One region of the Aquitalea sp. USM4 genome, then DNA from elsewhere that is predicted to be linked to it. Evidence: predicted binding sites of a transcription regulator. Region 1 holds the regulator's gene; the other holds the start of a gene.
The links. The regulator FNR, encoded in region 1, switches genes on or off when oxygen is low (the NO sensors DNR and NnrR bind a similar motif). The targets are predictions, from matches to a motif close to TTGATNNNNATCAA.

Region 1 (4,210 bases):
AGGGAGAAGCGGCACATCAGCGCCTGGATGATGCCGCGACGCAGGATGTCGTCCTGATCCAGCACCATGCCGCGCATTACCGGCAGCCGGCCTTCGTCCAGCGCGGCGTAATAGCTGTCCAGGTCCTTCTCGTTCTGGCTGTAACAGGGGCCAACCTTGCCGATGGACGACACGCCAAGGCCGATCATGTCGCAGTCGGCATGAGTGGAATAGCCCTGGAAATTGCGCTGCAGGCGGGCTTGGCGCAAGGCAATGGCCAGGTCATCTTCCGGCTTGGCAAAGTGGTCCATGCCAATGAATACATAGCCTGCATCCGCCAGGCTCTTTACCGCGTCCTGCAGGATGTCCAGCTTGGTGCTGGCGGCTGGCAGGTCCGCCTCGTTGATGCGCCGTTGCGGCATGAACACGGTGGGCAAATGGGCATAGTTGTACAGCGCCAGGCGGTCCGGGCCAATGGCAATCACCTTGTCCAGCGTGCGTTTGAGCGACTCGCGGGTTTGCAGCGGCAGGCCGTAGATCAGGTCCACACTGACCGACTTGAAGCCCGCCTCGCGCGCAGCCTCGATCACTTCCAGCGTTTCCTCCTCGCTTTGCACCCGGTTCACCGCGGCTTGCACCTGCGGGTCAAAGTCCTGAATGCCCACGCTCATGCGGTTGAAGCCCAGTCGCGCCAGATGATGCACGGTTTCACGACCCACCTTGCGCGGGTCGATCTCGATGGAATATTCTCCCTCCGGCAAAAATTCGAAGTGGGCACGCAACATGGTCATCAGGCGGTCCAGCTGCTCGTCGGACAGGAAGGTTGGCGTACCGCCGCCAAAGTGCAGCTGGATCAGCTTTTCCCGGCAGCCAAGCGAGGCGGCAACCAGCTTGATTTCCTTTTCCAGGTAATCGAGGTAGCGGTCGGCACGGCTCTTGTCCTTGGTGATGATCTTGTTACAGCCGCAGTAATAACAAACCGTGTTACAGAACGGTATGTGTACGTACAATGAGATAGCGTTCTGATGCATGCCCAGATGGCGCTGCATCAGCCAGCTTTTATAGTCCTTCTCGCCAAACGCCGGGGTAAACCGGTCTGCGGTCGGGTAAGAAGTGTATCTTGGGCCGGAACCATCAAGACGTTCGATCAATGCTCGGTCGAACTCACAGTGGGTAGGCGAAAACGGATGGGTGGTGTGCATGTCGTCGGGTATTGATAGTCAAACGTCAGGTGGACTGGTAAATTTGCGGAAAACGTGCGAATTCCGCTTTGACAAGGGTCAAGCTTCTTTACAGGGTTGTACAAAACACGCGATGTCAGACCAACACCAACACACTCTGCACGCACTGAAGGTGTCCTGCTCCAACTGCAGTCTGCGCGAACTCTGCCTGCCCATCGGGTTGAACCGCGACGAAATGACGCAGCTGGATGCAGTTATCCGTCAGAGCCGCCGCCTCAAGCGCGGTGAATACCTGTTCCGCAGTGGCGAAGCCTTCAAGTCGCTGTTTGCCGTGCGCACCGGTTTCTTCAAGACCAGCGTGGCAAGCCAGGACGGTCGTGAACAAGTCACCGGCTTTCTGATGTCCGGCGAACTCATGGGCCTGGATGGCATCTCGTCCAATGTGCATGGCTGCGACGCCATTGCCCTGGAAGACAGCGAAGTCTGCGAACTGCCCTTCAACCGCATGGAAAGCCTGGGGCGCGACATTCCCAGCCTGCAACACCACTTTTTCCGGCTGATGAGCCGCGAAATCGTGCGTGACCAGAACGTCATGCTGCTCCTGGGCAACATGAAGGCAGAAGAACGTCTGGCTGCCTTCCTGCTGAACCTGTCACAGCGTCTGTCCACCCGCGGCTTTGCCGCCAACGATTTCATCCTGCGCATGAGCCGCGAGGAAATCGGAAGCTTCCTCGGCCTGAAACTGGAAACTGTCAGCCGTACGCTGTCCAAGTTCCAGCAGCAAGGCTGGTTGAGCGTGGACCACAAGCACATCCAGCTGATCAAGGCCGATGCACTCAAGGACCTGATCTCCGGTTGTACCCACGCCAACGGCGTGTAAGCCAACAGGCACGGTAACAGCCATCCGGGCGGTGGGCGCAATGCGCCTTACCGCCCTTTTTGCATCTTCCGCCCATCCGGGCAGGCGCGCCATTCTCCGCAAGCACTAACTCTTCCGGGCAAGGTATTACCAGCGCCCGATCAGCATGCCGGCCACCAGTTGCTCGGCCCGTTCCGCCACTTCAGCCAGCTGCGCGGCGTCCGGCTCGCCGCGTACCACCACGGCGGGCAGCACTTCGTGCCAGCCATAGCCGGCGATGATGCGCCGCATGGCGTGCACAGCCCCCATGCCATCGTTACCGGCGGACACCAGCAAGAGGCAGGCCAGCCCCTCGGTACGGCCCTGCGCGGGGTAGAAGGTGCGGTCAAAGAAATCCTTCATCTTGCCCGCCATATAGCCAAAATTCTCCGGCGTTGCCAGCACGATGCCGTCTGTTGTCAGCAAATCATCCAGTGTGGCCTGCTCGGCGGGCAGGCAGTTGAACTGCAGGTCATCGGCCAGCTGCGCTACGCTGGCGCGCACGGCATCAACCAGCTGCAAGGTGCGGCCGGTCTGGCTGGCATACAACAACAGCAAGCGCTTCATGCGGCGGGACTCCCTGGCAGCGTGGCCATCAATGCCTGCAGGCGCGTTGCTTCGGGCCAGCCTGGCGGCACCACGAAACCGCGCGCCACCTCCTCCCAGTAGCCATCGCCCAGCGGCAACAGCTCGGCCACCAGTTGCGGCACCACGGCCTGGCGCAATTCCTGGCGCAGGCTGTGCTGTTCACGCACTTCGGCTTCGGCCACGCGGGCCGGAGCCAGCCAGTTCAAGCGTGGCAGCCACATCCAGCGTGATGCCGGGCTGCTACTGGGCCAGGGCTGCAATAGCGGGCTGAACCAGCCTTGCAGCTGATCCGCAGCCAGTGGCGGCATGGGGCGGGACGGTCGGGAATAGAAAAACCAGCCGGCCAGCCGGGCCTGACTGGCGCAGGCCACAAAGTCTGGCGGCAACACGCGCCGGGCCAGGGGGTGGCGGGACAGCTGCAACTGCGCCTGCAATTTACCCGCCTTCAGCAGCCAGGCATCGCGCAGACTGGGGCCTACCAGACTGTCCGGCCCCTCGCCCAGTTGCAGATAGAATTTGCTGGCGGTTTCCACGTGCAGTGGTTCGCCATCCAGCCGGATCAGGAAATCAAATTCGCCAATGGTGCGGCCGCTGGCGTCCCGTAGCGGCAGATTGGCGGCCACCAGCTCGATATGGGGCGCGAGGTGAAACCAGAAAGCCAGCAAGCGCTCGGCATAGTGGCCCAGACGGCGACAGGGCTGGTCGGCCAGCCAGGCATAGAGCGGTGCCGGGTCTTGCTCCAGCGCGGCCAGCAAGGCCGGGCCATCCGGGCCCAGCAGGCGTTGTGGCGAAAGATTGCAGCCGCTATCCCAGGGAGCAGGGGCGGTCAGCAAGAAAGCCAGATCACGCAGCGCAGGCTGCGTGTAAGGCAGATAAAAACCGCGATCAGGATTCGCCGCCGTGCTCATGGCCGTCTGCCACGCGCTGGATCTGCTTCATCAGGCCACGCAGGATGTCCACCTCGTCGCGCAGCATGCCGGAACGGTTGAACAGCGCGCGCATGCGGCGCATCAGTCGCTCGCTGTTACGGCGGCGGTAGTAGCCGATGGCGTCCATGGTCTGGTCCAGATGCTGGCAGAAGCCTTCCACCTCGCCCAGGCTGGCGGTTTCGCTTTCCGGACGCAGGTATTCCACATCAACGCCGGTATGGCTGAACAGCTCGTAAGTCATCACCTGCACCGCCATGGCCAGGTTGAGCGAGAAGTAATCCGGGTTGCCCGGAATGGTAACCAGCCGGTTGCACTGCTCCACTTCTTCAATCGACAGGCCGAAGGTTTCATTGCCGAACACCAGCGCCACCTGTTCGCCATCGCGCGCGCGCGCCACCAGTTCCGGCGTGGTTTCGCGCGGGGTGGAAAGTGGCGTGGTGAGTTCGCGGCGGCGGCTGGTGAGCGCGCAGGCCACGGTGACGTCGCTGAGCGCCTCACTGAGGCTCGCCACCACGGTGGCGCTCTCCAGCACATCCACGGCACCGGAGGCCAGGGCATTGGCTTCATCGCTGGGAAACACTTTGGGTTCAACCAGATACAGGCGGGTCAGCCCCATGGTTTTCATCGCCCGTGCG
Region 2 (4,210 bases), 1.4 Mb from region 1:
CGGCCGAGCTGAACAGGGTGATGATCAGGAACAGCTGGATCAGACCGTTGGTCAGCCACAGCGAAGCTGCCGGGGAACCGTTGGCATTGGTGGTGCCGAAGATGCGCGGCATCACACCGTCTTTGCCTGCCAGGTAAGGTGCTTCAGCAGCCAGCAGCGTCCAGGCCAGCAGTGCACCACCGACAGAAATCACCAGACCTGCATTCATGATGTTGGCACCCCAGGGGCCAATGGCCTTTTCCAGCACGTAAGCAGTGGACGGGTTCTTCAGCGCAGCCAGTTCGGGCTGGGTCATCACGCCCAGTGCCAGTACCGATACCGCCACCAGCAGGGCAATGGTCAGCAGGAAGCCCACCACGGTAGCCTTGCCCACATCGCTCATTTTTTCGGCACGGCCCGAGAACATCGACGCACCTTCGATACCGATGAACACCCACACGGTCACCAGCATGGTGCTCTTCACCTGATCGACGATGGAGCCCAGCTTCGGATTACCCCAGAAGTCCAGATTGAAGGTGTCAATCTTGAAGGCAAACACCACCAGTACGATGAACAGCGCCAGCGGTACCAGTTTGGCAATGGTGGTGATGGTGTTGATGAATGCCGCACCATGCACGCCACGCAATACCAGGAAATGCAGGCCCCACAGCAGGATGGAGGCACAGATGATGGCGGTTGGCGTGTTGCCGTCGCCAAAAGCGTGGAACCAGAAACCCAGTGCCGAGAACATCACGACAAAGTAGGACACATTGCCGATCCAGGCCGAAATCCAGTAACCCCAGGCCGAGTTGAAGCCCATGTAGTCACCGAAACCAGCGCGGGCATAACCGTAAACCCCGCCTTCTACTTCCGGTTTGCGGTTGGCCAGCATCTGGAAGGCAAATGCCAGCGTCAGCATGCCGAGGAAGGTGATGGCCCAACCAATGATGATGGCGCCGGCGCCGGCACCTGCCGCCATGTTTTGCGGTAGCGAGAAGATGCCGCCGCCAATCATGGAACCCACTACCAGTGCGGTAAGTGCACCCAGTTTCAGTTTGGGTGCTCCGCCACCTTGCACTTCTGTATCAGTGGACATTTTCGTTCTCCGTGAAATACATTAACCTGAAAACTATCTGTATATTATTAATTTCTAATTCAATGATGCAATGATAGTCATCGAAGCGCTCCTATTCCAGAAAGCAGCTACATATGTTTGATCAGGATCAAATGAAAAAATGGAACAAAAAAGGGCTACAGCAGAAAGATGGCTGGGTTATAGGCAGAGCGGCCTGTCTATCCAAATTGGATTTATCTATATGGATTTGTTCTTTATTGGTAATTTTCAATAAATTGTTTTTCAATAAAGACTGATAGACAAACGGCAGGCAAAAAAAATGGATACGGCCCACCACCGTATCCACCAACACACACATCAAGAGGAAATCTGGACACACACCAACTGGTGCTAAACCTGTCAGTCGTTCGGTCCTGCGTTCTTCACCTTACGACTGATCACAAAAATCACACCACATACCACCACAGTAGCAAAGACAATGGTTGCCAAACCCAGAACACCGACATCGTCGGAAAGAAGTTGACCTAGCAGTTCCATCTCCCACTCCTCATAGCTGGCGTTTGCCGCCTTGATTGATTAGTCGATGGTCATAATAACCCTACAAAAAATGTGGATGTTGACGCAAATCAACAATCTGTCCGCGTCCTGCGGACAACTGGAAAGTCCCGCAAAAACAGAACGATGCCGGACATACCCCGCAGAGCGGCCATTTCGGTGGCAAGTACAAAAATAAAACAGCCCCTGCATGACAGGGGCTGTCTGATGGCAGAGAACTGGCAGATCAGGGCTGCTTGTTACCACCCATGTCCTTGGACAGGAAGAAGGCGTCAGAGAAGAATTCGTCTTCCGGCAGCTTGCGTTCGGCAATGAAGCTGCGATGGGCAGACTCCACCATGACCGGAGCACCACAGGCATACACCTGGTGGCCGGACAGGTCGGCAAAGTCATCCAGTACCGCCTGATGTACAAAACCGGTGCGGCCTTGCCATTCGTCTTCCGGCAGCGCCTCGGACAACACCGGAATCACGGTGATGTTGGCATGCGCGGCCTGCCAGCTGGCAGCCAGTTCAGCCATGTAGAGGTCTGCCTTGGTGCGTGCACCCCAATACAGCACCATCTGACGCTGGATACCGTGATGGATAGCGTGTTCGATGATGCCCTTGACCGGCGCAAAGCCGGTACCGCTGGCCACGAAAATGATGGGCTTGTCCGAATCCTCACGCAGGAAGAAAGAACCCATCGGGCCCTTGAAGCGCATGATTTCGCGCTCCTTCATCTGGGTGAAGACGTAATCGGAGAAACTGCCACCGGGCTGATGACGGATATGCAGCTCCAGGAAGGCATCATCATGCGGCGCATTGGCAATGGAGAAACTGCGTTTCTTGCCATCCTTCATCAGGATGTCGATGTACTGACCGGCACGGAATTGCAGGCGTTCGGAAACCGGCAATTTCAGTTTAAGCACGGCAACGTCGTGCATTTTCACCATGCTTTCCACGCGGCACGGCAGGGTCTTGATCTGGATGTCACCAGCACCGGCCACTTCACGGGCTTCAATGGTGATATCGCCTTGCGGGCGGGCACAGCAGAACAGGGTCATGCCCTGGATGCGTTCGCTTTCCGGCAGGGCTTTTTCCTGATAGCCATCCTGGCTGACCTCACCCTCCACGACCTTGCCCTTGCAGGCGCCACAAGCACCGTCACGGCAGCCATAAGGCAAACCGACATTCTGGCGCAAAGCCGCTTCCAGAATGGTTTCATGCGCTTCAACACTGAACGTATGCCCGCTCGGGAGCACTTTGACCTGGGAAGTCATTGGGTACCTTTATTATTCCAAATCTCGGTAAGATGCAGCCTATGCGTACTTTATTGATTGCAGGCATGGGTGATGTCGCCCGACGGGCCCTGCCCCGACTCGTGCAGCACTGGAAAGTGCTGGTTCTGGCACATCACGCGCAAGCGGCTGAAACGGCGCGCGCTGGCGGTGCCATTCCGGTCATGGCCAATCTGGACGATGCCGCCAGCCTGGAGCGGCTGGCCGGTCTGGCTGATGATCTGTGGATAACCGCACCACCACCAAGCCACGGAATGCGCGACAGCCGCACGCGCAAGTTGTTGTACGCACTGGCAAAAGCCGACAGGATACCACAGCGTATTAGCTATATCAGCACTACTGGCGTGTATGGAAATAGCGCCGGTAACTGGCTGGATGAATGTTCGCCCCCCATGCCGCAAACCGAGCGCGCCTGGCGCCGGCTGGATGCAGAAAATACCCTACGAGCCTTTGCCCGCCGCCATGGCAGCCAGCTGACCATTCTGCGCGCACCCGGCATTTATGCGCTCGAGCGCCTGCCGCTGACCCGTCTTGTGCAAAACACGCCCTTGATCCGGCCAGAAGAAGACAGCTTCAGTAATCATATCCACGCCGATGACCTGGCCAGCCTGTGTATTGCCAGCCTGCAGCAAAACCGTGGCGGCATCCGCATTTACAATGCCTGCGACCAGGAACCACTCACCATCACCGACTGGTATGCCATGCTGGCTGATGCACTGTCCATGCCACTACCGCCACGGCTATCCCGCGCAGAAGTACAAGCGGCCGTCAGCCCGGGTTTATGGTCTTACATGGCGGAATCCCGCCGCTTTCGCCACCAGCGCCTGGCAGAACTGGGCGTGACGCTGCGCTACCCCACGGCACGCGAATTTGTCGCACAACTGGCGGCAAATCCGGCCTGGCAGAGCGTGGCACTCGCTAAGGCCGGCAAGATTCGGTAACATGCGCGTCTTCTTGCAATTATCTGTTTGAATCACATGGAAAATCCGGCATTCGGGCGCGCCATCAGAAGCTTTGTGCTGCGTCAGGGACATCTGTCTGCAGGTCAGCAACGCGCAATGGACGAGGGCATGCCCAAATGGGGCATTGCATATCAGCCAACCGTCATCGACCTGGAGCAGGCTTTTGGCCGCCAGGCACCCAAGGTGCTGGAAATCGGCTTTGGCATGGGTGGTGCAACCGCTGAAATTGCAGCGGCCAATCCTGCTATCGACTATCTGGGCGTGGAAGTGCACTCCCCCGGCGTGGGCAATCTGTGCAAGCTGATTGCCGAGAAAGAGCTGAGCAATCTGCGCATCATCCGTCACGATGCGGTGGAAGTG

Region 2: the regulator FNR is predicted to act here: its motif matches at 1,671-1,684, upstream of DKK66_RS04220 (DUF3149 domain-containing protein).

The regions. Positions count from the first base shown of each region.
Region 1 covers NZ_CP029539.1:2,291,228-2,295,437, reverse strand. The annotation lists gene hemN (oxygen-independent coproporphyrinogen III oxidase) at 1-1,181, opposite strand, end outside; gene fnr (fumarate/nitrate reduction transcriptional regulator Fnr) at 1,294-2,040, shown strand; gene DKK66_RS10680 (flavodoxin family protein) at 2,167-2,625, opposite strand; gene DKK66_RS10675 (DUF1853 family protein) at 2,622-3,554, opposite strand; gene DKK66_RS10670 (RNA methyltransferase) at 3,532-4,210, opposite strand, start outside.
Region 2 covers NZ_CP029539.1:900,617-904,826, forward strand. The annotation lists gene arcD (arginine-ornithine antiporter) at 1-1,075, opposite strand, end outside; gene DKK66_RS04220 (DUF3149 domain-containing protein) at 1,454-1,591, opposite strand; gene DKK66_RS04225 (CDP-6-deoxy-delta-3,4-glucoseen reductase) at 1,836-2,870, opposite strand; gene DKK66_RS04230 (SDR family oxidoreductase) at 2,912-3,829, shown strand; gene trmB (tRNA (guanosine(46)-N7)-methyltransferase TrmB) at 3,866-4,210, shown strand, end outside.